DNA from 2 places in the Saccharothrix violaceirubra genome. Region 1 is predicted to be linked to the other one. Evidence: predicted binding sites of a transcription regulator. Region 1 holds the regulator's gene; the other holds the start of a gene.

Region 1 (14,395 bases):
GCGCTTGAAGTAGATGTTGAAGAACGCGCTGAACCGGTGCCACGCCACGCCCATGGTCAGGTTCTTCGAGACCACGATCAGCCAGATCATGCCCGAGAGCAGCTTGACGACCGCCATGACCGAGACCCAGTCCGGCGAGGCGGGCAGGACTTCGCCCAGCGGCGCCGTGACGAAGGACGACCACAGCGGCGGGTCCTCCAGGCCGGACGCCTGCTTGAACGCCTTCACCCCGAGGATGCCGAGGCCCTCGATGATCACGACGGCTTCGACGAAGTACGCGGCCTTGAAGTCCGAACCGGCGAACCGGGACAGCCGGTCGGCCCGGCGCGGGTGGTTGAGCTGCCGGATCACGGCGAGCGCCACGCCACCGGCCACGGTGCCGATGCCGAGCAGTTCGACCAGCAGCGACCACAGCGACCACGTGCCGATCACCGGCCAGTGGAAGCCCGGCGAGAACACTTCGCCGTACGCCTCGAACAACACGGCCGAGCCGATGAGGAAGCCCCACATCACCAGCCAGTGCCAGGGCGCGACCTTGCGGAACTTCGCCATGCGGGTGTGCGCGGCGAACTCCACGATCAACGTGCGCAGTCGCGGCACGAACGGTCCGTTGCGCGTCGCGTCCGGTTGGCCCAGCCTGATGATCTTGATCATCCGGACCACTCCGGCGACGAACAGCCCCCACGCGAAAACGCTGACGGCGACGCCTACGGCGCCGAGGCTGAGCTGAAGGGCTCCCATGTCGCGGTGGCCTTTCCTCGTCGTTCTCCTGGTCGGGCACCCTACGCCCGACTACTGATGGGTAACCACTTGGTGGTGATCGTCCGCCCATTCAAGCGGTCGTCCGTGTCGGTTCCGATGCCTCAGTGTTGACCTTCACGCTGGACAATGAGGTGCATGGGATTCGCGTCTCGTGAGTCTTGGCAGGTGTCCCACACGACCAACCGCGCGGTGGACTGCGTCCTGTTCCTCCGCGACACCCTGGCGCTGTCCGTCGAGACCGTGCCCGAACTGCCCGGCCTCGACCCGTCCGTGCCGGTGGTGGTGCCGCCCGGCGTGGACCGCGCCGCCGCGGCCGACGAGTGGCTCGGCTGGTGGGCCGACGTGCTCGACCACGCCCGCGACGCCTCGCCCGGCCGGTCGCCGATCGACCCCGACGGGCCATCGCTTGCCGGACGTCCCGCGTCGCGCGCGGCCCTGCGCGCGCTCCTGCCCGCGTTCGCCGAGTACTCGGCACGCCGGCCACGCCGGGCCGGTGCGCTGCCCGTCGCCGAGGTCGTGCGCGGCGTCCGGTACCGGCTCGGTCGGCCGGTCAAGCCGTTTCGGCTGGTCATCACGGTCGTGGCCGTGCGCGGCCTGGTGTGGGAGCGGACGACCGCGACCCACGTGATCGCGTCCGAGCACTTCCTGGACGACCCCGGCCGGGGCGCGCCGGCGCTGCGCGCGATCGTGGAGACGCTCGCCTGACCTGCGCCTGGCGCCCGGCACCGGGGTAGGGACAACCCCCGTACGGGTTCGGGGGTTCCCCCGGTGTGCCCGACCCTCCCGGCGCCCTAGCGTTGACCGTGGCATCGAAGACCGGCAGGCAGGTTTCGAGGGGGCAGTCGTGGTGAAGCGGATCGTGGCGGCCGTCGCCGTGGTCACGGTGGCGATGGGACTGACGTCGTGCGTCAAGTTCGTCCAGGAGACCCTCCGGGACGAGCACACGATCAAGGACCAGATCGCGACCGTGCGCGTGCAGAACGGTTCGGGCGACGCCTTCGTGCGCTCCTCGGACCAGGCGACCGAGGTCAGGATCGTCCGGACGTTCAACTTCTCCAAGAGCATGGACGCGCCGCCGAAGGACACCTACCGGACCGAGGGCTCGACCCTGGTCCTGGAGGGCTGCGGCAACCAGTGCTCCGTGGACTACGAGGTCGTCGTGCCGGCCAAGGACGTCAAGATCGTCGGTGAGAACAGCTCCGGCGACGTCCGGTTCGAGGACCTCGCGTCGGTCGAGATCGACCTCGGGTCCGGCAACGCGACCCTGAAGGGGATCTCCGGCGCGGTGCGCCTGGAGAACAACTCGGGCGACGTGAACGCCACCGACGTGGGCGGCGACTTCACCGGGCAGTTGGGCTCGGGCAATGCGACGCTGACCGGCATGCGCGGTGCCGTGTCGGTCGACAACAACTCCGGCGACCTCATCGTGAAGATGGCCCAGGTCAAGCCGGTCCGGGCCGAGGCCGGCTCGGGCAACGTGGACGTCCGCGTGCCGGCCGGCGCGTACAAGGTCGAGGCCGGGTCGGGGTCGGGCAACACCGACGTGTCGGTCAAGAGCGACCCGGCGGCCACTGTGGACCTGGTGTTGCGGGCCAACAGCGGCGACGTGACGCTGCACGCCGCGTAGTCGCGAGGTCGTACGGCCGGTCGGACCTGTCCAGGTCCGGCCGGCCGACGGCGTTTCCGGGCGTTCCGGCTACCCGCAGTGGTCCGGATCACTCGCTCGCGGGAACCCGGACGGCTGGTCGCTCGTTGGGTCAGTCAGAAAGGTTGAGTCGGGTGGACTCAAGTCCGGGGTTCCTGGCAAACTTGAGTCGGCGCCGCTCAATGCGGGGCTCTCACAAAGGCACTACCAGGAGGTTTCCAAATGGCGCGAGCGGTCGGCATCGACCTGGGGACGACCAACTCCGTCGTCGCGGTTCTCGAAGGTGGCGAGCCGACGGTCATCGCCAACTCCGAGGGGTCGCGGACCACCCCGTCCATCGTGGCCTTCGCCAAGAACGGCGAGGTGCTCACCGGTCAGCCCGCCAAGAACCAGGCGGTGACCAACGTCGACCGGACGATCCGGTCGGTCAAGCGACACGTCGGCACCGAGTGGACCACCGAGGTCGACGACAAGAAGTACACGCCGCAGGAGATCTCCGCGCGCGTGCTGATGAAGCTCAAGCGCGACGCCGAGGCGTACCTGGGCGAGCCGGTCACCGACGCGGTGATCACCGTCCCCGCGTACTTCGAGGACGCGCAGCGCCAGGCCACCAAGGAGGCCGGCCAGATCGCGGGCCTCAACGTCCTGCGCATCGTCAACGAGCCCACCTCGGCCGCGCTCGCCTACGGCCTGGACAAGGGCGAGACCGAGCAGACCATCCTGGTCTTCGACCTCGGCGGCGGCACGTTCGACGTCTCGCTGCTGGAACTCGGCGACGGCGTCGTCGAGGTCCGCGCGACCTCGGGTGACAACCACCTCGGCGGCGACGACTGGGACCAGCGCGTCGTCGACTGGCTGGTCGACCGGTTCAAGCAGTCCAACGGCATCGACCTGACCAAGGACAAGATGGCGTTGCAGCGCATCCGCGAGGCCGCCGAGAAGGCGAAGATCGAGCTGTCCAGCTCGTCCACCGCCACGATCAACCTGCCCTACATCACGGTCGACGCGGACAAGAACCCGTTGTTCCTCGACGAGACGCTGTCCCGGGCCGAGTTCCAGCGCATCACCAACGACCTGCTGGAGCGCACCCGCGCGCCGTTCAACAACGTGATCAAGGACGCGGGCATCTCGGTCGGCGCGATCGACCACGTGGTGCTCGTCGGCGGCTCGACCCGCATGCCCGCCGTGGCCGAGCTGGTCAAGGAGCTGACCGGCGGCCGTGAGCCGAACAAGGGCGTGAACCCGGACGAGGTCGTCGCCGTCGGCGCGGCGCTCCAGGCCGGTGTCCTCAAGGGCGAGGTCAAGGACGTCCTGCTGCTCGACGTCACCCCGCTGTCCCTGGGCATCGAGACCAAGGGCGGCGTGATGACCAAGCTCATCGAGCGCAACACCACGATCCCGACCAAGAAGTCCGAGACCTTCACGACGGCCGACGACAACCAGCCGTCCGTGCAGATCCAGGTCTTCCAGGGCGAGCGCGACTTCGCCGCGGACAACAAGAAGCTCGGCATGTTCGAGCTGACCGGTCTGCCGCCGGCGCCGCGCGGCGTCCCGCAGATCGAGGTCACCTTCGACATCGACGCCAACGGCATCGTGCACGTGTCCGCCAAGGACAAGGGCACCGGCAAGGAGCAGTCGATGACCATCTCCGGCGGCTCCGCGCTGCCGAAGGAGGACATCGAGCGCATGGTCCGCGACGCCGAGGCGCACGCCGAGGAGGACAAGCGCCGGCGTGACGAGGCCGAGGTCCGCAACCAGGCCGAGACGCTGGTCTACCAGACCGAGAAGGTCGTCAAGGAGAACGACGAGAAGATCCCGGCCGAGGTCAAGGAGAAGGTCAACGCGGCCCTCGCCGAGACCACCGAGGCGCTCAAGGGCACCGACATCGCGGCCGTGCGCTCCGCCGTGGAGAAGCTCGCCACCGAGTCGCAGGCCATCGGCCAGTCGCTCTACGCCAACACGGGTGCCCCGACCGACGCCGCCGCCGGTGGCGCGGCCGGTGCGGCGGCCGGCGACGCCCAGGCCGACGACGTGGTGGACGCCGAGATCGTCGACGAGGACGAGAAGAAGTGACCGCACCCGACGAGCACCCGCCGGTGGTCGTGACCGACCGCCGGCGGGTCGACCCCGAGACCGGACAGGTGCGCACGCCCGAGGCCGGGACCGACGTCGACCAGCCCGAGCCGGTCGACGCCGAGGTGGTCGACGCCGCACCGGTCGAGCCCGACCCGGCCGCCGAGCTGAAGGCCCAGCTCGACGAGCGGACGTCCGACCTCCAGCGGCTGACCGCCGAGTACGCCAACTACCGCAAGCGCGTCGAGCGCGACCGGGAGCTGGTCGTGGCCACGGCCAAGGCGCAGGTGGCGAACGAACTGCTCGGCGTGCTCGACGACGTGGAGCGCGCGGAAGCCCACGGCGACCTGACCGGCGCGTTCAAGGCGGTGGCGGACAAGCTGACCGCCGCGCTGCGCGGGTCCGGGCTGGAGTCGTTCGGGCACGACGGCGAGGCGTTCGACCCGTCCGTGCACGAGGCCGTCCAGCACGGCACGTCCCCGGACGTGAGCGGGCCGACCGTGACGGCCGTGCTGCGGCGCGGCTACCGCTTCGGCGAGCGCGTCCTGCGTCCCGCGCTGGTGGCGGTGACCGACTACGAGGCTCCGGCTTCGGAGTCGCCCGCACCGGCAGAGGAATCGGGCGACTGACAACCGACCACACGCGAGGCGGCGTCCGGCCGCACCCGGGTCCCTCCCGGGTGCGACCGGACCGCGCTGCCCCGCCGCCCCTGTGAGGAGGGGCGAACGACCACAGGGGCGTCCGGGTGAGCGCTAGGGACTGGATCGAGAAGGACTTCTACCGCGAGCTGGGCGTCTCGTCCGATGCGTCGGCCGACGAGATCAAGCGGGCGTACCGGAAGCTGGCTCGGGAACTGCACCCGGACGCCAATCCCGGCGACACCAAGGCCGAGGCGCGGTTCAAGGCCGTGTCGGAGGCCTATGGCGTGCTGTCGGACGCGTCCAAGCGCAAGCAGTACGACGAGGCCCGGCGGCTGTTCGCCGGTGGCGGTGGCTTCCCCGGCGGTTTCGGCACGGGTGGCGGCTTCGACGTCGGCGACCTGTTCGGCCGTCAGGGCGGTGCCGCCGGTGGTGGCGCCGGCGGTCTGGGCGACCTGCTCGGCGGGCTGTTCAACCGCCAGCGCGGCGGCGGTGGCGGCAACCGGCCCCGGCGCGGCGAGGACGTGGAGACCGACGTCCGCATCGACTTCACCGAGGCCGTGCGCGGCGCGACCGTGCCGCTGCGGCTGTCGTCGCCCTCGACCTGTGGCACGTGCGCCGGTTCGGGCGCGCGTCCCGGCACGACCCCGCGCACCTGCCCGGCCTGTGCCGGCGCCGGTCTGGTCAACCGCAACCAGGGCGCGTTCGCGTTCTCCGAGCCGTGCCGCGACTGCCGCGGCACCGGCCGGCTGATCGACGACCCGTGCCCGGAGTGCGCGGGCGAGGGCGTCAGCACCAAGACCCGCACGTTGACGATCCGCATCCCGGCCGGCGTCGACGACGGCCAGCGCATCCGCCTGGCCGGCCAGGGCGAACCCGGCCGCAACAACGGCCCGGCGGGCGACCTGTACGTGCGCGTGCACGTCAACCCGCACGCGGTGTTCGGCCGGTCGGGCAACGACCTGACGGTCGCAGTGCCGGTCACGTTCCCCGAACTGGCCCTCGGCACGACGTTGACCGTGCCGACCTTGGACGGCAAGGTGACTTTGAAGGTCCCCGCCGGCACCGCGACCGGTCGCGTCCTGCGGGCGAAGGGCAAGGGCATCGCCCGTCGCGACGGCCAGGCGGGCGACCTGCTGATCACGCTGCAGGTGGCCGTTCCGAACAACATGGACGCCGCCGCCCGCGACGCCCTGGAGGCGTACGCGAAGGCGACGGCACAGCACGACCCGCGACCCGAGCTGAACGCGTTGGTGGAGAAGAGGTCGACATGACCTTCCCGTTCCCGCCCGGTACGGACGAGGACACCCCGTTTTTCGTGATCTCGGTGGCCGCCCAGCTCTCCGGGCTGCACGCGCAGACTTTGCGCTCGTACGACCGCATGGGCCTGGTGTCACCGGGCCGCACGTCGGGCGGCGGCCGTCGTTACTCGATGCGCGACATCGTGGTGCTGCGCGAGGTACAACGCCTGTCCCAGGAGGAAGGCGTCAACCTGGCGGGCATCAAGCGCATCATCGAACTGGAGAACGAAGTCGGCGCCCTACGCGCCCACGTGCAGGAACTGACCGAGCAACTGGCTTCGGCCCTGGCCGCCGCGGACGCCGCAGCGGCATCCGTGCACGCGAGCTACCGCCGAGACCTCGTGCCGGTGAGGCACGAGACCGCACTGGTCGTCTGGAAACCCCGCCAACGCTGAGCGCCACCCGGGCCTCCCACGCTGTGATCACTCCAAGGCTGACAGGTCGGCGATCCTGTCGATCGGCGGCTTTGCCGAGTCGATGGTTCCGGCGTCCGCGGTTGCCGTGCGCTTCAGCAGTTCGTTCGAGACGTCTTCGAAGGCGGCGGTCAGCGCGAGGAAGGCTCCTGGTGTGAGCAACAAGTCGGCCTCGCGGTCGAAGGTGATCTCCACGGTGTCATCCGCGGCGATGCGAGCAGCGATCTCGACGTGGTCGGTAAGGGACAGGTAGACGCTTGTCCTGAGTGCGGTGGACATGGTGATGCCTTTCTATGGGTGATAGGTCGGTTGGTCCGGTGACAACGTCGTCATGGACGTGCCTGTATCCGGGGTATCAGAGGTAGTGACTTGTGTTGCCGCGCGGCATCGCGAATTTTGCGGAGAGCCCTGTCGGCTGCGTTGACCTTCACCTGGTCGGCTGCCGAGGTCACCGTCACGGCGACATGGCTCATCGCCGCCAACTCGGAGACGGTCAACTTCACGGTCAGGGACACAAGTTCTGCCTGCCGCTTGTCTTCCTGCCCGGCTTCGTTCATGTCGGACTTTCAACCCCTCGGACGACCGTGGATGAGCACGCGGCGACGGTAGAGGGATTACCGGCGAGTAACCCTAGCCGGTGGTTCGGGTTGTCCCAGGGTCGGGAATCAGAGCGGAACCCCGACGCGGGTGGCCATGCGTGCGGCTTCGGCGGCGACGGTTCGACGTCCACGTCGGACCAAAGTGTCCAGGAGACCACGAGCAGCCGGGCGGTGGCGCATGTCCTCGGGAGCTTCCCGTTCGGCCATGGTCAGCATGACGAGGGCGCTCGCGTAGTCACGGCGTTGCTCATGGCCTTTGGCCTGGTCGATCAAGAAGGCCACCCGGCGTTCGAGTGAAGGGGAGTGGTGGTGATCGATTTGTTCTGCCAGTCGGAGGGCTTCGGCGGCGGCACCGGCTTCCACCGCGACCGCGACCGCGAACATCTTGACGTTGGTCGGCCCGAAGGCAGTCCAGAGCGTGTTGCGTTCACCGGTTCGTCGAGCCACGGGTTCGACGGATCGCACCCTGTCCTGTGCGGTCCACCGCTCGCCTTTGCGTGCGGCGGCCATCGCGGCCAGGAGCATGAGCGAACCGTGGAGAGCCAAGGCATCGAGACTGCCGCGTTCGACTTCCGGACCAAGCTCTCGGACGGCGTGGAGCGCGGTGTCTTCGGCTCCATCGGCTTGCCCGTCGGCCAACAGTACTGGGCCAGGTTCCACCGGGCCGCAGCCAGCCTGAGTGGATCATCGGCTGTTTCCGCAGCCCGGAGCGAACGGTCTGCGGCCACGAGTGACAGGTCCATTCGCTCGACCCGCTTGGCCACCGAGCGTACGAGACCGTACAGGTCGGCGGCCTGGCGCTCAGCCGCCCGACGTCGATGCGCACTGTCGTCGCCGCGGTGCAGGCGGACCGCTCGATCCGTGTCGACGATGAGGGCGGGAAGCGTCGCGCAAAGCGCGGTGTAGCGCATGGGTGAGGTCTGCCAGGTCCGCCATGCGTCACCCACCGCCCGGGCAAGATCGGATGCGTTCGCCAAGTCGGCCGTATTGCCTTCGGCAGGACTGGTCATCGCACGGTAGAGGTTGCTTGAAGAGGCAGGCGACAGCTTGGAGGGCGAGGCTGGCGGAGTGGCAGCCAACAATGCCTCCACGCCTACCCCGAGTGCCTCGGCCAATGCCAGGACCACCGGTACCGTGGGCACTTTCAAGCCGCGTTCGATCTGATAGAGGTAGTCGTCCGAGATTCCTGCCAACCCTGCGATGACCACTTTGGTCTGCCGTGCGGCGACGCGGTGGAAGCGGACACGTTCTCCGATTCGGCGAGCGATTTGCTGATTCATGCCGCCTCGACTGATTCCCGGGAACTGGCCCAGCCGAGACTACGCCCGACGATATGACGGATCGACCGGGTGACAGACTGGTACTCATGATCACGCCTCGGGCGCTCGTGCTCTGGGACATCGACCACACCCTTCTCCAGTCTCGTGGGGTGGGGCGTGAGATGTACGAGCGCGCGATGCCCGAGGCGTTCGGGTTGGCGTTCGAGCGGCTCGCGGAGGTGAGCGGGCGGACCGAGCCGGACATCATCTCGGAAACCCTCGCGCTGCACGGGGTCGAGCCGACGGTCGAGCACGTCGACCGGCTGGCACGGGCCTTGGTGGCGGCTTACGAGTCAGGTCGTGGAGAACTGGCCGCGCGTGGGCGGGTGCTGCCGGGCGCGCGGGAAGCGCTGGCTGCACTGTCCCGGGAAAAGTCGGTGCACCAAGGGGTGCTGACCGGAAACCTGAGGGCCGTCGCCCGCGTGAAGTTGGCGGTGTTCGCTCTCGACCGGTATGTCGATCTCGAAACGAGCGCTTACGGGGACGACCACCGGGATCGGGCCGAATTGGTCGACATCGCGCGGGCACGGGCCTGGGCGCGAGTCGGAGTCGACTTCGGTGGACTCAGGACGGTGTTGATCGGTGACACGCGGCGAGACGTCGAAGCGGCCAGTGCGGCGGGTGCGCGGGTGATCGGGGTCGCGAGCGGGAACACCGGCGCGGACGAACTGCGGGAAGCGGGAGCCGACGAGGTGTTGGCGGACCTGCGCGATCCGCAAGCCTTGAAGGGCCTGCTGATCGGCTGACCGGCGTTCGTCGTCGCCCGCCGCCCGGGCCTCAGTCCAGCGTGAACGGGTCGTACTTGATGTGGTCCAGGGGTGTGCCGGCCACCAGCATGCGGCTCACGGTCGCGCGGATCATCCCCGGAGATCCGCAGACCAGGACGTCGCGCTCCTCCCAGGCCCCGTACCGGGTCACCACGTCGGCCAACGTCCCCTGCTCCACCCCGCGCACCCCGGGATCGGACTCCAACACCGGCACGACCGTCAGCCAGGGGTTGTGCGCCGCGACCCGCTGAAGGTTGTCCAGGTCGTACAGGTCCTCACGCGTCCGTCCGCCCACGAACAGGTGCACCCGCGGGTTGTGCCCCCACTGCGCCATCTCGTCGATGATCGCGTGCATCGGCGCCACCCCGGTGCCACCGGCGATCATCAGGACGTCCCGTCCCGACTCGCGGTCGACCCCCAACCGCCCCATCGGCGGTCCGATCCGCCAGACGTCGCCCGGCGCCGTGTGCCCCACGACCGACCGGCTGACCCAGCCGCCCTCCACCGATCTGACGTGGAATTCGATGATGCCGTCCTCGCGCGGCGCGTTCGCCGGCGAGAAATAGCGCCACATCCGCGACCGGCCGGGTGTCTCCACGCTCACGTACTGGCCGGCGCGGTAGCCGATGGGGTGGTCGGGCTGGAGGCGGACCACGGCCAGGTCCCAGCCGACGCGCTGGTGCTCCAGGACCGTGGCGTGCCAGTACGCCGGACCGTCGTCGGCCGCCGCGGCCTCCTGCATGGTGCGGGCCATGATCGTGTACGCCTCGGCCCAGGCCATCTCGACCTCGGGTGTCCACGCCGGCCCCGCGTGCTTCTTGATCGCGGCCAGCATCGCCATGCCCACCGACTCGTAGTGCGAGTTGACCACGCCGAACTTGCGGTGGTCGCGGCCGAGTTGGCGCAGGAACGGGAGGAGGTCGTCCGGGCGGTCGACCATCTGGACGACGTGGACCAGCGCGCGCAACAGGCGGCTGCGCTGGACCTCCATGTTGGCCGGGAACATCTCGCGGGTGGCCGGCGCGAGGCTGAAGAGCATGCCGTAGAAGTACTTGGCGACTTCTTCGGAACGCGGTTCCACCACCGCCCAGCTTTCCCGGATCAACCGCATCATGGCGGTCACACCCGGTGGCGGTTCCCGGTGCGAGGGGCTGGGGATGGGGCTCAGCACAGCGTTGGCAGTCATGGTCCGGCCGCAGTCTCCATGTTTCCGGCAGCACGCCGCAAGGCGCTACGTTCTGGTCATTCCCACCCCGACCAGGCGACAGTAACCCGTCAACTGGCCGGTCGACCCCTTGATGCCACCTTTGAGTGCTGGGTGATCACTCGGAGTGACTAACCCCTGCCCCCGGCGGGTGGTATCACGAGGTCTTCCGCACGGTAATTCCCTCGATAGTGTCCGTTAGTCACTCGTTCATGTGAATAAGCAACTCGAACCTCATGGTGCCATGAATCCGAGTGACGCTCCGTCACTCCATCGGTGGATGGTGCACAGCGCGTCAACTGTGAATCGGGGTCGCCTGTGGATTCCCACCTGCGGATTGTGGACAACTCCACTGCCCCTGTGGACAACGAGTTGGTACGTGTGGGTGACCACGCTCAGGAAGTCTTGGCCTTCTCGGCTGCGCTGCGCTCAACGCAGAACTCGTTGCCCTCCGGATCGGTCAGCACGACCCACCCGGTCCCGTCCGGGCGGCGCTGGTCGTCGAACAGCTTCGCGCCGAGGCCGATCAACCGCTCGACCTCCTCCTCACGCGTCGTGCTCGGCTGGAGGTCGAGGTGCACCCGGTTCTTCACGGTCTTGCCCTCGGGCACGCGCAGGAACAGCAGGCTCGGCCCGCCGGACAGGGCGATGATCGCTTCGTCGTCGCCGGGCTTGTCGTCGTCGGACAGCGGTCGGTCGACGACCTTGGACCAGAACGACGCCAGCTCGTAGGGGTTCCCGGTGTCGAACGTGATGTTGTGGACGAGAGAGGTCATCCACCGATCCTCGTGCGCGCGAAGCGCCCTCGCATCGGGGTTTCGGGTCGACGTGGTCCACACCACATCGCCGGCCAGGGTTGAGTGGAACTGACTCAACTTTTCTGACGTTGAGCCAAGCGAAGGCTGGTGCGGGACCCTGGCACCCACGCGTTGGCACACCGACCGAGGTGAGGAATGGACGCTTTCAACCCGACCACGAAGACCCAGCAGGCGGTGTCCGCGGCCGTGCAGGCCGCGACCGTCGCGGGCAACCCCGACGTCAGCTCGGTCCATCTCCTCGGCGCGTTGCTCGCCCAAGGCGACGGTATCGCGTCCCCGCTGCTCACGGCCGTGGGCGCCGACCCGAGCCGGGTGCACGCCGACCTGGACCGGCTGGCCCGCGCGCTGCCCGCCGCGAGCGGCTCGTCCGTCTCCGCGCCGCAGCTCTCGCGTGATGCGTTGCGCGTGCTGACCAAGGCCCAGGAACTGGCCACGGGCATGGGCGACGAGTACGTGTCGACCGAGCACCTGCTGGTCGGCCTCGCCGAGCACGGCGGCCAGGTCGCCGACCTGTTGCGCGGCCACGGCGCCACGCCGGACGCCCTGCGTGAGGCGTTCGGCCGTGTGCGCGGTTCGGCACGCGTGACCAGCCCCGACCCCGAAGGTACGTACAAGGCGCTGGAGAAGTACGGCGTCGACCTCACCGAACGCGCGCGCAAGGGCGAACTCGACCCGGTCATCGGCCGCGACACCGAGATCCGCCGCGTCGTCCAGGTGCTGTCCCGGCGCACCAAGAACAACCCGGTGCTGATCGGCGAGCCGGGCGTGGGCAAGACCGCGATCGTCGAGGGCCTGGCCCAGCGGATCGTCGCCGGCGACGTGCCCGAGTCCCTCAAGGGCAAGCGGGTCGTGGCCCTGGACCTCGGCGCCATGGTCGCCGGCGCCAAGTACCGGGGCGAGTTCGAGGAACGCCTCAAGGCCGTGCTCAAGGAGATCACCGACTCGGCCGGCCAGGTGATCACGTTCATCGACGAGCTGCACACCATCGTCGGCGCGGGCGCGACCGGCGACTCGGCCATGGACGCGGGCAACATGATCAAGCCCATGCTCGCCCGCGGCGAGCTGCGCATGGTCGGCGCCACCACGCTCGACGAGTACCGCGAACACGTCGAGAAGGACCCCGCGCTGGAACGCCGCTTCCAGCAGGTCGTCGTCGGCGAGCCCTCCGTCGCGGACACGGTCGGCATCCTGCGCGGCCTCAAGGACCGCTACGAGGTGCACCACGGCGTACGGATCACCGACGCCGCGCTGGTCGCCGCCGCCACGCTGTCCGACCGCTACATCACCGCGCGCTTCCTGCCGGACAAGGCGATCGACCTGGTCGACGAGTCCGCGTCCCGGCTGCGCATGGAGATCGACTCCCGGCCGGTCGAGATCGACGAGGTCGAACGGGCCGTGCGCCGGTTGGAGATCGAGGAGATGGCGCTGGCCAAGGAGTCCGACGCGGCCTCCGTCGAACGCCTCGCCGCGCTGCGCGCCGAACTCGCCGAGAAGCGCGAGACCCTGTCCGGCCTGACCGCGCGCTGGCAGAACGAGAAGGGCTCGATCGAGAAGGTCCGCGAACTGAAGGAGCAGTTGGAGACGCTGCGCGGCGAGTCCGAGCGCGCCGAGCGCGACGGTGACCTCGGCCGGGCCGCCGAGCTGCGCTACGGCCGCATCCCGGCGTTGGAGAAGGAGTTGGACGAGGCGGCCCGCACCACGCAGGACGCGGCCGTGATGCTCAAGGAGGAGGTCGGCCCGGACGACATCGCCGACGTGGTCGCGGCGTGGACCGGCATCCCGGCGGGTCGCCTGCTCGAAGGCGAGACGGCCAAGCTCCTGCGCATGGAGGAGGAACTGGGCCACCGCGTCGTGGGCCAGGCCGAGGCCGTGCGCGTGGTGTCGGACGCGGTCCGGCGCACCCGCGCGGGCGTCGCCGACCCGGACCGGCCCACCGGTTCGTTCCTGTTCCTCGGCCCGACCGGCGTCGGCAAGACCGAGCTGGCCAAGGCGTTGGCCGGGTTCCTGTTCGACGACGAGCGGGCCATGATCCGCATCGACATGAGCGAGTACTCCGAGAAGCACTCGGTGGCCCGGCTCGTCGGTGCGCCGCCCGGGTACGTCGGCTACGACCAGGGCGGGCAGCTCACCGAGTCGGTGCGGCGGCGGCCGTACAGCGTGGTGCTGCTCGACGAGGTAGAGAAGGCCCACCCGGACGTGTTCGACGTGCTGCTCCAGGTGCTCGACGACGGCCGGCTCACCGACGGGCAGGGGCGGACGGTCGACTTCCGCAACACGATCCTCGTGCTGACCTCGAACCTGGGGTCGCAGGTCATCGCCGATGCGGCGTTGGACGAGCGCGGTCGCCGGGACGCGGTCATGACCGTGGTGCGGTCGCACTTCAAGCCCGAGTTCCTCAACCGGCTCGACGACGTCGTGGTGTTCCGCGCGTTGGAGACCGAGGAGCTGACGTCGATCGTCGACATCCAGGTCGACCGGCTCGGCGGGCGGCTGGCGCAGCGGCGGCTGACGCTGGAGGTCACGCCCGCGGCCCGGGAGTGGCTGGCGCTCAACGGCTTCGACCCGGTGTACGGCGCGCGGCCGTTGCGGCGGCTGGTGCAGTCGTCGATCGGTGACCAACTGGCGAAGGAGTTGCTGGCCGGGGAGGTGCGGGACGGGGACACGGTCAAGGTGGACGTGATCCCGGACCAGTCCGGGCTGATCGTCGGACGCGGCTGAGTACGACGCCCCGCCGCTCCGTTGCGTGGACGCAACGGAGCGGCGCGGGTCGGCCGACACCTCGGTGACCTGCGGTGATCGTGCCGCTACGGTGTGCGTCATGGGGAAGCGCCAGGGACTGACCCGCGCCCGGAAAGC
Region 2 (14,395 bases), 6.0 Mb from region 1:
TTCGGATGACAAGCTCGTCGGACTCTGCCAGCGAAGAGTTATGCAACACCCAGATTTTCACTCGTACGAGTGACACAGTGGGAGCGCTCATCCCGATCGAGTGATCTGGCTCGAACGGCCCGGCGGGGAGAACCACCGGTTGGTCTAGCGCGCTGTCCGGGTGCGCAGCGCGATCATTGGTGCGGGGAGGCCGCCGTGAGCGAAGACCGCCACGAGTTGAACGGGTACTGCGACCTGACGATGCGCGGAGGCACCACAAGCGGCGTGGTGTACCCGTGGGCCGTTGTCGAACTCGCCCGCCACTACCGGTTCCGGTCGTTGGGCGGTGCGTCCGCGGGTGCCATCGGCGCCGCGTTCACCGCGGCAGCCGAGAAGGGGCGCGACCGCGACGGGTTCGGCAAGCTGGAGGGCATCGTCCACTGGTTCGCGTCGCCGGAATGGCGGCTCGCGCAACTGTTCCAACCCGACGCGCGCACGCGTCGACTGTTCCGGGTCGTCGCCGCGTCCATGCAGAGCCGCGCGGTGACGGGGCGCAGTGCGGCAACGTGCCTGGTCCTCGCCCTGCTGGGTGCCATCGGCTGGCGGGCGCGGGCATCGCTGGCCCTGGCACTCGCGTTATGGCTGGCGGGGCCGACCGCGTGGGCGCTCGCCGTCGAGTGGCGCACGACCCCGTCGTGGGTGCTGGTGACGATCATCGTGCTGGTCGCGCTGATCGTGCCGCCCATAGTGATCCGACTGGTGCCACGCGGACACGACGCGTGGCCGCGCCGGATCGGAACCGCGCTGCTGGTGCTCGTACCGTTGCTGCCGGTCCTCGCGCTCACCCGGTTCACGCTTCCGAGTTTCACCACGCTGGTCACGGCCGTCGTGTGGTGGTTGGTGTTCGGGTTCGCGTTCGTGAGCGCGGTCGCCGTGACGTACCTGCTCGGTGCGAAGCGCTTCCTCGACAAGAACGCCCGGTCGCTGCACTTCGGCCTGGTCCCCGGCACCGGCACGTTCAAGGCGAACTTCTGGGACCGGCGATGCGGCGTGCCGCGCTCGACGGGCGTGCCGCCACTGAGCGACTGGCTCGCCGACCGGCTCGACGACCTGTCCGGTGTGGACACCCTGACCTTCGCCGATCTCGACACGACGCTGGTCCTGATGACGACGGACCTGTCGGAGGGACGCCCCTACCGGCTGCCGTTCACCGAACCCGTCGACGAGTGGCTGTTCTGCGCACGGTGCCTGGGCCGGGTCGTGCCCGACCGCGTCGTGCACCGGCTCGGCACGGAGTCGACCGGGCACACGTGTCCGCTGGACGGGCACGTGCTGCACCGGTTGCCACGTGACCTGCCGGTAGCCCTCGCGGTGCGGATGAGCATGCCGCTGCCCGGCCTGATCGCGGCCGTCCCGCTGGTCCGCGCCGAACCCGAGCCGCGCGTGCACTGGTTCTCCGACGGCGGGATCACCAGCAACTTCCCGATCCACTTCTTCGACACGATGCTGCCGCGCTGGCCCACGTTCGGGCTCAGTCTCCAGCGGTTCCCGAGTCCGGGCGCGGACGACGTGTGGCTGCCCGAGCAGGACGCGTCGACCAGCGGCGCACCGTGGCGGCCGGTCGACGGGGTGCGGGGGTTCGCCGGCGCGATCCTCGACACGATGCTCGACTGGCGCGACACGATGCAGTCGGCATTGCCCGGCTACCGGGGTCGGATCGCGCACGTGCGGGTCGCCGACCACGAGGGCGGCCTGAACCTGTTCATGCCACCCGCGACCATCCTCGACCTGGCCGCGCGCGGGCGCCGGGCGGGCGAGCTGCTGCGCACCCGGTTCACCGCGTCGGACGGTACGAACACCGACCGGTACCGGTGGATTCGCATGCGCCTGGCCATGCGTGAGTACCAGCAGCTCGCCGACCAGGCCGACCGGCGTGCGGAGCTGTACACCGGACTCGCCGACACGTACCGGATCCCGACCGATCTGCACGACTGGTTCGAGGAGCCGCCGACCGACGTCGACCCGCACGCGCACGGGATCGCGCTCACGCTCGACGCGTTGGGTGGTCTGGTGAAGGGGCCGTTCGACGGCGCGCCGCCGATCGACCCCGACCTGCGGATCACGCCGCCGGAGTAGCCGCCACGCCGTTGGTCAGGACTTGCGGCCGACCCCGACGTACGCGCTGATGTAGGCGTCGTCGGAGTCCGGCCGCCACTCGGACAGCCGCACGACGCCCGGCTCGACCACGTCGAGGCCGTCGAACAACGACGCGATCTCCGTACCGGACCGCAGCACGAGCGGGCTGTCGGTGCGCCGGTAGATCGCCTTCACACGGTCGGTGTCTTCGAGGCCGTCCTGCGGCACGCCGTCCGCACTGCCGTGCGAGATGGCGATGTAGCCGCCGGGCGCGAGGGCGTCGCGGAAGCGGGCGATGGCCTCGTGCGGCCGGTCCGAGTCGGGCACGAAGTGCAGCACCGCGACCATCAGCACGCCGATCGGCCGGTCGAAGTCGAGCAGCGCGCGGACCTCGTCGGAGCTGAGGACGGAGTCGGGGTCGCGCAGGTCGCCCTGGACGGAGATGGCACGCGGGTTGTCCGCGAGCAGGGCGCTGCCGTGCGCGACGGCTACCGGCTCCAGGTCCGCGTACACGACGCGTGCCTCGGGGTTGGCCGCCTGGGCGATCTCGTGCACGTTGCCGACGGTCGGGATGCCCGAACCCAGGTCGAGGAACTGGTCGATGCCCTGGGCGAGCAGGTACCGCACGGCCCGGCGCAGGAACGACCGGTTGGCACGGGCGGCGCCGGCCATGCCGGGGTAGATCTTCTCGACGGCCTGCGCCGCTTCGCGGTCGACCGCGAAGTTGTGCGACCCGCCCAGGTAGTAGTCGTACATCCGGGCCGCGCTCGGCCGGTCGAGGTCGACCGACGACGGGACCCAGCTTGCCTGCTCCATGCACACTCCTCGACTCGACGGGCGTGATCGTCGCGTTCCGGGTGCGGGACCGCAACCACCGAACGGGCGTCCGGGGTCGATGTCACATGATGTGCGACGTGCACGGTTTCGTACCCATGTCCGGCGACGGAAACGAATTCGCGACCACCTTGGTGGTCGTGCGTCACGCCACGTCGCACGTTCCGGTACCGGGCGGGCCGGACGAACTCCACCGGGGACTGTCCGCATTCGGGCGCACGCAGGCGGGACAGCTCGTCGACGACCTCGCGGACCTTCGTCCGGACGCGATCGCGTCGAGCCCGTACCTGCGCGCGGTGCAGACCGTGGAGCCCCTGGCGCGACGCTTCGGCGTGACAGTGACGACGGACGCGGCGCTGCGCGAGTGGGAATCCGGTCTGGAGCCACGTCCCGATTACGCCGACCACTACGCGCGCAGCTGGGCGGACCCCGACTTCGCCCGGCCCGGCGGGGAGAGCCTCGCGGCGTTGTCGACACGTGCGGTGGCAGCGTTACGCGTCCTGGCCGACCAACACGCCGGCGGTACCGTCGTCGTCGGCAGCCACGGCACGTTCGTGGCCCGCGCACTGGCCGGGTTCGGTGTCGCGGTGGACTGGCCGTTCAGCGCCGCGATGCCGATGCCCGCCGTCTACCGCTTGTCCTTCTCCGGCATGCGCTTCCATGCGGAAGGACCGGGGCTGCGATGAACGCGACCCTGCTGCTCAAGGCGGCCAGCATGTTCGCGGTGACGAACATCGACGACCTGCTGCTGCTCGCCGTGTTCTTCGGCCGGGCACGCGGCCGGGTCGCGGTGCTCGAGATCGTCGCCGGTCAGTACCTGGGGTTCGCGGCGATCCTGGCGGTATCGGTGCTCGGTGCGCTGGGCGCCGGGTTGTTGCCCGAGACCGTGATCCCATACCTGGGACTCCTGCCGTTGGCGTTGGGGCTGCGTGCCGGATGGACCGCGTGGCGCGGACGCCACGAGGAAGAGGACGACGTCCGCGGCGCCGGGCTGTGGTCGGTCGCGGCCGTGACGTTCGCCAACGGCGGCGACAACATCGGCGTGTACGTGCCGGTGTTCGCGGTCGCCGGCACGGCCGGGATGGTCGGCTACCTCGTGGTCTTCCTGGCCGGAACGGCGCTGTGGTGCGCGGCCGGCCGGTTCCTGGCCGGTCATCCGGTGGTGGGCCGCGCGCTGTCGCGCCGGGGTCACGTGATCCTGCCGCTGGTCCTGGTCGCGATCGGTGTGACGATCCTGGTCGAGGGCGGCGCGTTCGGTCTGTAGATCACCGGAGGAGACGGGCACGCAGAGCGTCGAGCTCGACGGCGGGCAGGCCGTTGTCCAGGAGGAAGTCGGGCATCGTCAACGAAGCGACGGTCGAGGTCAGCGACGCTTCGATGGTGGTGCCTCGGGCCGCGAGGAGTTTCGTCACGCCGCTCAGTTGGTCGGGGTGGCCGAGTTCGTCGTACAGCGGCTTCATCCGGTCGTAGGTCAGCAGGTAGTCGGCCACGATCTCGTCCGGCGTCGCCTCGGCGAGCGTGAGCAGCACCAGGGCGACCAGCCCGGTTCGGTCCTTGCCGCCGGCGCAGTGGAACGCGACGCACCCCGGTGCCGCGTCGGCGATCATCCGCACGGCGGTGATCACCGGCTCGGGGTGCTCGACGAGCATCGCCGGGTAGTACAGCGGCGTGGCCAGGTTGTCGATCGACGACCACCGCGCGTGGAACGGCGTACCGACCGGGTCGAGCGGGCAGTGCACAGTGGTGATCCCGGACGGTCGCGGCACCCGGTCCGGCACGCGCTCGCCCGCGTCCCGCAGGTCGATCACCGTGCGGACGCCGTGGTCCCAGACCGCCGTCCACCCGGACTCGCCCAGCCTCGTCGGCGCCTCCATCCGGACCACCGCACCCGGCCGGACCCGGCCGAGTCCGCCGAGGTCACGGACGTTGACGCACCCGTCCCACGAAAGCTCTCCCCCGTCGCCCATGGTCACAGGACGCATCGGCACCGCTGTCGGTTGGGCGTGACGAGAGGATCGCCCAGGGCGAACGCCCGGAGGAAACATCTCCCCGCTCATGATGGTTGAGCCGATCAGACTCAACTTTCGGAGGAGATCATGAGCGAGACGTCGGCGCTGCCGGTACTGCCGCTGGACGACGTGGTCGTGCTGCCCGGCATGGTCGTGCCCGTCCGGTTGAGCGGGCCGGACGCCACCGCCGAGGCCAGGGCCGCGGTCGAGGCGGCGACGGCGGGCGACGTGAACCGGGTCGTGCTGGTGCCCCGTCTGGACGGCCGGTACGCCAAGGTCGGGGCGTTGGCCGAGATCGAACAGGTCGGCAGACTGCCCGGTGGCGAACGGGCGGCCGTGCTGCGGGCCGTGTCGCGGGCCCGCATCGGCACCGGGACGACCGGTCCCGGTGCGGCGCTGTGGGTCGAGGCGACCGTGGCCGGTGTGCCGCCCGCCGACGACCGCACGCATGAACTCGCCCGCGAGTACCGGGCGCTGGTGACGACCATCCTCCAGCGGCGCGGCGCGTGGCAGGTGGTCGACTCCGTGCGGCAGGTGGACGAGCCGGCCGCGCTCGCCGACCTCGCCGGGTACGCGTCGTACCTGTCGGACGAGCGCAAACTGCTCCTGCTGGAGACCGACGACGTCGCCGAACGCCTGACCCTGTTGCTGGAGTGGGGCCGCGAGCACCTGGCCGAGCTGGACGTCGCCGAGACGATCGACAAGGACGTCAAGGAAGGCGTCGACAAGCAGCAGCGGGAGTTCCTGCTGCGTCGCCAGCTCGCCGCGATCCACCGGGAACTGGCCGACCTCGACGGCCGGCCCGTGACCGAGGAGCAGGACTACCGGGCCCGGGTCGAGGCCGCCGACCTGCCCGGACACGTGCGCACGGCCGCGCTCGCCGAGGTCGACAAGCTCGAACGGACGGCCGAGCAGTCCCCCGAGGTGGGTTGGTTGCGCACGTGGTTGGACACCGTGCTCGGGCTTCCGTGGAACACGCGCACCGACGACTCCTACGACATCGCCGGTGCGCGGGCCGTGCTCGACGCCGACCACTCGGGCCTGGACGACGTCAAGGAACGCATCACGGAGTACCTCGCGGTACGCGCACGGCGCGCCGACCGGGGACTCGGCGTGGTCGGCGGTCGGCGCAGCGGTGCCGTGCTCGCGCTCGTCGGACCGCCCGGTGTCGGCAAGACGTCACTGGGCGAATCCGTGGCGCGGGCCATGGGACGGAAGTTCGTCCGTGTCGCACTCGGCGGCGTACGGGACGAAGCCGAGATCCGCGGTCATCGACGCACGTACGTCGGCGCGCTGCCCGGCCGGATCGTGCGCGCGATCGCCGAGTCGGGCTCGATGAACCCGGTCGTGCTGCTCGACGAGATCGACAAGGTCGGCTCGGACCACCGGGGCGATCCGACGGCCGCCCTGCTGGAGGTGCTCGACCCGGCCCAGAACCACACGTTCCGCGACCACTACCTGGAGGTCGAACTCGATCTGTCGGACGTCGTGTTCCTCGCGACCGCGAACGTGCTCGAGGCGATTCCGGCACCGCTGCTGGACCGGATGGAGCTGGTGCGGCTCGACGGCTACACCGAGGACGAGAAGGTCACGATCGCGCGCGACCACCTGCTACCGCGCCAGATCGAACGCACGGGGCTGAGCGACGCGGACGTCACCGTGACCGACGACGTTCTGCAAGCGTTGGCGGGCGAGTACACGCGCGAGGCCGGTGTCCGGCAGCTCGACCGCGCACTGGCCCGTGTCCTGCGCAAGATCACGGCACGCGTCGCGCTCGGCGAGCGGTCGCTGCCGGTCGTGGTCGACGACCCGCGCCCGTATCTGGGTTCGCCGAAGTTCACGCCGGAGTCGGCGGAACGCACCGCCGTGCCGGGTGTCGCGACCGGACTGGCGGTCACGGGCGCGGGCGGCGACGTGCTGTTCGTCGAAGCGTCGCTCGCAGCGCGCGACACCGGCGCGACCGACGTCACGATCACGGGACAGCTCGGCGACGTGATGAAGGAGTCGGCACGGATCGCGTTGTCGTACCTGCGGTCGCACGACGAACGCGCCAGCGTGCTCGCGACGCGTGGTGTCCACGTCCACGTACCGGCGGGCGCGGTGCCCAAGGACGGTCCGTCGGCCGGTGTCACGATGACGACGGCGCTGGCATCGCTGCTGTCAGGTCGTCCGGTCCGGTCGGACGTGGCGATGACCGGCGAGGTGTCGCTGACCGGGCGAGTGCTGCCGATCGGTGGGGTGAAGCAGAAGCTGCTGGCCGCGCACCGGGCGGGCATCACCACCGTGCTGTTGCCCAAGCGCAACGAGCCGGACCTGGAGGACGTGCCCGCGTCGGTGCTCGACGCGGTGACCGTCCACCTGGTGTCGGACGTGCGTGAGGTGCTCGACCTCGCACTCGAACCGGAGGTCGTCACCGCGGCCGCGTGATCAGCGCAACCCGCACAGCGACAACGTGTCGCCGTCGGCCGTCCGACACGGCAGGTAGCCCGCGTCCTTCATCCGGACGCGGGCGTCGTCGTGTTCGAGCAGGTAGCGCAGGAACCGTCCGGACAACGAGTCCTCGGCGGGCTGCCCCTTGGTCAGCACGTACTCGACCGTCCAGAACGGGTAACCCTCGTCAACACCCGCCGCCGCGTCGAACGCCCGGCCGTCGAGCGACAGTGCGACGATCTTCTTCGCCTTGCGCGGCTCGGCGACCGACGGCGCGTCCGCGTACCCGATCGCGCCCTCGGTCGCGCCGACTTCACGCACCACGTCGGCGTTGCGCGGACGCTCGCACCGGATCACCGACGCGGTCGGGTCGCGGTCGGCGACCCGGCAGTCGTCGGACGAGATCGCGGGCTCGGCCGCCTTGAGCACGACGCGTTCGAACAGCTGGCGGCTGCCCGAGTCGCCGTCCCGGCCGACGACCCTGATGGGCAACGCCGCGCCGCCGAGTTCGCTCCAGTTCCGGTACCTGCCCGCGTAGATGCCGCGCAACTGGTCGAGCGTCACCGTCTCCAGCCCGACCGATCCGTTGACGACGACGTGGTAGACGACGATCGCCACCCGTCGGCCGGTCACGTCCGCGTCCGACGGCGCACCGTCGGAGAACGCGAGCACCGAACCGGTGTCGGCAGGTCCCAGCGCGGCCACCTCGCGGGCGCCCTCCTTGCTCCCGGTGGACTCGACCGTGATGTCCGCGTCCGGGCACGCCGCGCGGTACTGGTCCACGATCGGGCGCACGGTCGGCAGGAACACGCTCGATCCCGTCACCTTGAGCGATCCGCTCGCGCACGCCACCGTCGGATCGGACGACTGACCCGGCCACGCCAGGGTGAGCACGAGCACCGCCGCGAGCACCGCCGCGATGCCGCCGGTGAGCCGGGGCAGCGTCACCACCCGACGGCGCTTCTCGTCGTGCACGATCCCGACACCGCCCAGGCGACCCTCGATGCGCACGTCCTTGCCGATCGGCCCGTCGTTCGTCTCGGGTTCGCGCAACACCACCAGCAGCTTGAACTTCTGCTTGCGCCGCAACGCGAGACCTTCGAGTCGCACGCCGTGCCAGACCTGCTCGCCGGGTTCGGCGACGACCGCGAGCCGACCCCAGCGCGCGACGAGCTGCGCCATCCGTTCCCGCACCGTCGGCAGCGACACGCGTCGTGCGGTGTCCGCGCCGAAGAACTGGAGGCTGCGTCGCACCTCTTCGCGCAGGTCGTCCGAACCCGCCTCGGAGACCCGCGCGTTCCACACCACGCGCTCGCCGAAGGTGAACGTGAGCGCCTTGTCCCAATCGTCGGCGTCGATGTCGTAGTTGCCGCTGTTGCGCACGCGGACGACCACGATGCTCATGCGGTCCAGGACGCGGACGAGTTCACGCAGTTGCGACGGCTGGGATTCGGTGCCGTCGTGCAATTGCTCAGGTCCCAGCCCGATCTTCGAGTTGTAGAGGACGCGGAAGTTGACCCGTTTGCGGCGGACGAACACCCGGTCGATGACCGGCGTGGCGAACAGCAGGGCGATCGCGAGTGCGACCGGGCCCGGCCCACCGAGGAAGTCCAGCGCGGACCGCAGCGTCTGCACACCGAATTGTCGCCGCGCGGCCCGCGACGCCGGGCCGCGCGCGACGGACGTTCACCTGGACTTCACGCGGCCGTTCACGCGGGCGGCGCGGTGGGCGAGAGGAAGTCGTCGAGCAGCACTGGGGTCAGGCCGTCCTGCTTGGCGCGGTTGAGGAACGCGAGCCAGTCCTCGACGAACGTCTGCCGGAAGTGCATGAGCACGATGTCGCCGGGGTTGAGCTTGCCGCCCGCCTGGAACTGCACGACGCCGTCGTTCACCGCGGCGGTCCACAGGACCAGGGCGGCGATGCCGCAGTCGGCCGCGGCCTTGCGCGTGGTCTGGTCGTAGTTGCCGAACGGCGGGCGGAACAACGTCGGCCGCTTGCCCATCTGCGCGCCGATGTAGTCGGTGTTCTCGCAGATCTCGCGGTGCTGGAACGCGTAGCCCTGACCTTGGAGGTTGGGGTGGTCGGTGGTGTGTCCGTGCACCCGTGCGCCGGCGCGGTCCTGGAACGCGCGGAAGTACGGAACGTCGCCTTCGACGTGCTTGGTGTTGAGGAACAGCGTCGGGCGCACGCCGGACAACCGGATCAGCTCCAGCGCCGCGGGGTGGCGCACGGCGCCGTCGTCGATCGTGATGAACACGTACGGCTTGTCGGTCTCGATGCGCCGCACGATGGGTGCGAGACCGTCCACCGCGGGAGGCGCGGACGCCTGCGGCGTGCCGTACGCGTACGCGGGCTGGAATACCGGAACCGTCGTTCCGTTCGGACCGGGCAACGCGGTGGGCGGCGTGGTCGTCGTCGGGGGCACGGACGACGTGGTGGTCGTGGGTGCGGCGACCGGCTGCGACTCGAGGGCCCCGGCCCCGCACGCGACCGTCACCGACACGAGGGCGATCGCCACGATCACCCGAATTCTCCGCATTTTTCGTTCTCCCCCACAGATTCACGTCACCCGAAAGGGCACGTTCACCCATTGGAGACGCGGGAGAACACTTTCCGGTTGCGCTCAGGTGAATGTGCGGTGCCTGCGTGGGACATCACACGCCACTAGGGTCGGGCCGGTACCCGTGATCACCAGTGGAGGACCCGATGAGTCTGGAGCGCCCCGTCGCGCCCGACCCCTACTCGCTGCTGCCCGCCGTGCCATCGTTCCGGGTGGATTCCCGCGACGTCCGCGACGGCGCCGAACTCGCCGACGCACACGTGTACGCGGCCGGCAACACATCGCCGCACCTCACGTGGTCGGGCTTCCCCGAGGGCACCAAGAGCTTCACCGTGACGACGTTCGACCCCGACGCGCCGACACCGTCCGGCTTCTGGCACTGGGTCGCGGTGAACCTGCCGGCGACGACGACCGCGCTCGACACCGGCGCGGGCGCCGGCGACGACACGCTGCCCGGTGACGGGTTCCACGTGCGCAACGACTACGGCACACGTGACTTCGGCGGTGCCGCTCCCCCGTCGGGCGACCGGGCACACCGCTACTACTTCGTCGTACACGCCGTCGACGTCGACAGGCTCGACGTCACGCCCGACACCTCGCCCGCCGCCGTGGGCTTCAACCTCGCGTTCCACACTCTCGCGCGTGCGGTGCTCGTGGCCACGTACACGCAGCCGTGACGGGGAATGCGACGCCGACACCGGCCGTTGGCCAGGACGTGAGGCACTTCGACCTGGTCATCGTCGGCACCGGCTCCGGCAACTCCATCGCGGACGAGCGGTTCGCGGGACTGGACATCGCGATCGTCGAGAAGGGGGTGTTCGGCGGCACGTGCCTGAACGTCGGGTGCATCCCCACCAAGATGTTCGTGCACACCGCCGACGTCGCGGCCACGCCCGCGGCCGGCGCACGACTTGGTGTCGACGCGACGCTCGACGGCGTGCGCTGGGCCGACGTGCGCGACCGGATCTTCGGCCGCATCGACCCCATCTCGACGGGCGGGCGGCGGTGGCGCGCGGAGGAGAACGCGAACGTCACCGTGTACGAGGGCACGGCGCGGTTCGTCGGCCCGAAGACGCTGGACACCGGCACCGGCGAGGTGATCACCGCGGACCGGTTCGTGCTCGCCGCAGGCGGTCGTCCGGTGATACCGGACGTCCCCGACCTGGACACGACCGGCTACCACACCAGCGACACGATCATGCGCCTGGACGCGTTGCCCCGCCGGCTCGCGATCCTGGGCAGCGGGTTCGTGGCGGTCGAGTTCGCGCACGTGTTCTCGTCGTTCGGCGTCGAGGTCACCCTGATCGCGCGCTCGGACCTGCTGCTGCGACGCGAGGATCACGACGTCGCGCGGCGGTTCACCGAAATCGCGCGACGTAAGTGGGACGTGCGACCGGGTCGCAAGACCGTGCGGGCCGAACGTGTCGACGGTGTCGTGCGGCTGCACCTCGAAGGCCCGGACGGGTCCGAGGTCGTCGAGTCCGACGAGTTGCTCGTGGCCGTCGGTCGCACGCCCAACTCCGACCTGCTCGACCTCGGCGCGACCGGCGTCGACCTGCACCCGGACGGTCGGGTGGTCGTCGACGAGTACCAGCGCACGTCCGTCGACGGGATCTTCGCGCTCGGCGACGTGTCGTCGGAGTACCAGCTCAAGCACGTCGCCAACCACGAGGCGCGGGTCGTCCAGCACAACCTGCTGCACCCGGACGCGCCGATCGCGAGCGACCACCGGTACGTGCCGTCGGCGGTGTTCTCGTCGCCGCAGATCGCGTCGGTCGGGCTCACCGAGGAGCAGGCGCGGGAACGTGGCGTGCGGTACGTGGCCGCGTCGCAGGCCTACGCCTCGATCGCCTACGGCTGGGCGATGGAGGACGAGACCGGTTTCGCGAAGGTGCTCGCCGACCCGGCCACGGGCGAGATCCTCGGCGCGCACGTGATCGGGCCGCAGGCGCCGACCGTGATCCAGCCGCTGATCCAGGCGATGAGCTTCGGCCTCGACGCGAGGTCGATGGCCCGCGGCCAGTACTGGATCCACCCCGGCATGCCCGAGGTCGTGGAGAACGCCCTGCTCGGCCTGCCGTTGGAGGACTGACCCGCGCGGGCTCGGCCGTACCCCGCCGTACCGGCCGAGCCCGCGCACACGTCCGGTGATCGCACGGCGCGACCGGCCCGTTACGCGGTGGATGCGAGGGTCAGACCGTACGCGGCCGACCGGCGACGACGCCGAGCGCCGTGAGCAGCACGAGCAGTCCGACGAGCACGAGCATCGACAGCGTCCAGTCGCCGGTGGCGCCGCGCAGCAGGCCGAACGCGAACGGGCCGGTGGCCGCGAGCAGGTAACCGATGCTCTGTGCCATCGCCGACAGTCGCGCGGTGTCCGCGGTCGAGCTGGTGCGCAGCGAGATCATCACCAGTGCCAACGGGAACATGCCCATGCCGACGCCGATCAGCACGACCCACAGTCCGGGCGCGGCGGCGGGCACGAGGGCCAGGCCCAGGACGCCGGCCACCGACAGCAGCCCGAGGACGGCGACGAGACCGGACTGGCTCGCCCGGCGCACGGCCAGCGGCGGCACGATCAGGCTCACCGGCACGCCGAGGACCATCGTGATGGCCAGCAGCAGGCCGGCGGTCGTCCGGTCGACGCCCGCGTCGCCGAGGATCTGCGGCAGCCAGCCCATGACCGTGTACGCGAGCAGCGACTGCAACCCGAAGAAGACCGTGATCACCCACGCGAGCGGGCTGCGCGTCAACGAGCGCGTCACGGGAACGCGTTTCGTACCCGCGCCCGCGACGGTGACGCCGTGGCGTGCACCGGCCAGCCACACGAGCAGTGCGGCGAGCGAGAGGAAGGCCCACGCGCCGACCGCGAGTCGCCACGAGCCGAGCACGGATTCGAGGGTGGGCGTGAACGCGGCACCGACCGCCGCGCCGGCCGCGAGCGCGGCCGTGTACACACCGGTGACCAGACCCACCCGTCCAGGGAAGGAATCCTTCACCACAACGGGGATGAGGACGTTGCAGACAGCAATGCCCGCGCACGCGACGAACGTGCCGCCGAGCACCACGAGCGGGCCGTCGACGACGCGGAGGACCAGACCAATCGTCAGCACGAGCAACGACAGGCCAACCGCGCGGGCCATGCCCAACCGGCGTCCGAGCCAGGGCGCGAGGAACGCGGCGAAGCCGAAGCAGAGCGTCGGCACGGCGGTCAACAGCGAGGTCCAGGCGGTGGACACCCCCAGGGAACTGCGCACATCGCCGAGCACGGACGCGAGGCCCGTCACCGCCGGCCGCAGGTTCGCGGCGGCGAGCGCTACGCCGATCGCCAGCAGCGTGCTGCCGACCAGGGCAACGCTCCGGTCGGACCGCAGCGAACCAGTGGACCGGTCGGACCGAAGTGTCGCGATCGTCGCACTGATGGGGGAATCAGTGGCAGGGTGAACCGACGACGGTGTCCGGTCTGGCTCGGTTCGCTGGATCGCCACCGGATTACTATCGCAGACATGGGATGTTCGGATGAAAGGATGACGTTGTGCCGTTGGCCACTACTCGGCGGGCCGGGCTCGTCGACCAGGTGATCGACCAGATGAGGGCAGCGATCGCCGGCGGTGAATGGCCGGTCGGCCAGCGAATCCCACCGGAGCCGGAACTGGTGACCGCGCTCGGCGTCGGACGCAACACCGTGCGCGAGGCGGTGCGCGCGTTGTCCCACGCCGGGCTGCTGGAGGTGCGCCAGGGCGACGGCACCTTCGTGCGCGCGACCAGCGAGCTGTCCGGCGCGGTGCGGAGACTGTGCGGCAGCGAACTGCGGGACGTGCTCCAGGTGCGACGGACGCTGGAGGTCGAGGGGGCCAGACTCGCCGCGACCCGACGCACCGACGAGGAGTACCGCAGGCTGGCCGTTCTGCTGACCGAACGCGACGAGGCGCTGGTCGCGAAGCAGTGGGATCGACTGGTCGAGCGCGACGCGGCGTTCCACGTGCTGCTCGTGCAGTGCTCGCACAACACCCTGTTGGCCGAGCTGTACCAGGGGTTGACCGAGGCGGTGCGGGCAAGCATCACGGCCACCGTGGACAAGGAGCACGAGGAGGAGCAGGTCTCGCACGCCGGACTGCTCGACGCGATCCGCGATCGCGACCCGGTGCGCGCGGCGGCCGAGGCGGGCGGGTTCCTCGAGGAGCTGCTCGAACGGCACGCGGACTGACCCGACCGGAGTGGGAACCTCCCAGGACGGCGGATTCCTGGGAGGCCCCCTGGCGGTGTGGTCTCCGGCGGCCCGTCGCGGCACCGTCACCCTGGAGTCGCGAACGCTTGCACTATTGCTACATGTCGTTGCAAATCCGTTATCTCACGCGGTGGAACGCTGTTCCCAGCACTCGCGCAACGCCGTCACGGTCGCGGTGATCGCGGGACGACGGCTGGCCTGCGTGCGCCACACCGCGA

Evidence for each region. Region 1 encodes HspR, which represses chaperone genes until heat shock. Its sites were predicted from a motif close to ANNTTGAGTNNNNNNNACTCAANNT; they were not measured.
Region 2: a site for HspR is predicted at 5,009-5,033, ahead of lon (endopeptidase La). Genes of this name have one in related genera too.

What each region holds. Positions count from the first base shown of each region.
Region 1 covers NZ_JACHJS010000001.1:7,254,957-7,269,351, forward strand. The annotation lists gene F4559_RS33715 ((Fe-S)-binding protein) at 1-741, opposite strand, end outside; gene F4559_RS33720 (hypothetical protein) at 928-1,467, shown strand; gene F4559_RS33725 (DUF4097 family beta strand repeat-containing protein) at 1,607-2,389, shown strand; gene dnaK (molecular chaperone DnaK) at 2,630-4,480, shown strand; gene grpE (nucleotide exchange factor GrpE) at 4,477-5,109, shown strand; gene dnaJ (molecular chaperone DnaJ) at 5,226-6,392, shown strand; gene F4559_RS33745 (heat shock protein transcriptional repressor HspR) at 6,389-6,814, shown strand; gene F4559_RS33750 (hypothetical protein) at 6,842-7,111, opposite strand; gene F4559_RS33755 (hypothetical protein) at 7,162-7,389, opposite strand; gene F4559_RS35725 (hypothetical protein) at 7,498-7,956, opposite strand; partial or broken gene F4559_RS35730 (helix-turn-helix domain-containing protein) at 8,571-8,711, opposite strand; gene F4559_RS33765 (HAD family hydrolase) at 8,798-9,496, shown strand; gene F4559_RS33770 (FAD-binding oxidoreductase) at 9,528-10,631, opposite strand; gene F4559_RS33775 (VOC family protein) at 11,117-11,497, opposite strand; gene clpB (ATP-dependent chaperone ClpB) at 11,675-14,257, shown strand; gene F4559_RS33785 (helix-turn-helix domain-containing protein) at 14,358-14,395, shown strand, end outside.
Region 2 covers NZ_JACHJS010000001.1:1,297,901-1,312,295, reverse strand. The annotation lists gene F4559_RS06715 (patatin-like phospholipase family protein) at 196-2,115, shown strand; gene F4559_RS06710 (SAM-dependent methyltransferase) at 2,131-2,931, opposite strand; gene F4559_RS06705 (histidine phosphatase family protein) at 3,090-3,635, shown strand; gene F4559_RS06700 (cadmium resistance transporter) at 3,632-4,213, shown strand; gene F4559_RS06695 (tyrosine-protein phosphatase) at 4,215-4,931, opposite strand; gene lon (endopeptidase La) at 5,046-7,385, shown strand; gene F4559_RS06685 (substrate-binding domain-containing protein) at 7,386-9,023, opposite strand; gene F4559_RS06680 (polysaccharide deacetylase family protein) at 9,098-9,928, opposite strand; gene F4559_RS06675 (YbhB/YbcL family Raf kinase inhibitor-like protein) at 10,096-10,626, shown strand; gene F4559_RS06670 (mycothione reductase) at 10,665-12,041, shown strand; gene F4559_RS06665 (CynX/NimT family MFS transporter) at 12,142-13,437, opposite strand; gene F4559_RS06660 (FadR/GntR family transcriptional regulator) at 13,485-14,156, shown strand; gene F4559_RS06655 (LysR family transcriptional regulator) at 14,301-14,395, opposite strand, start outside.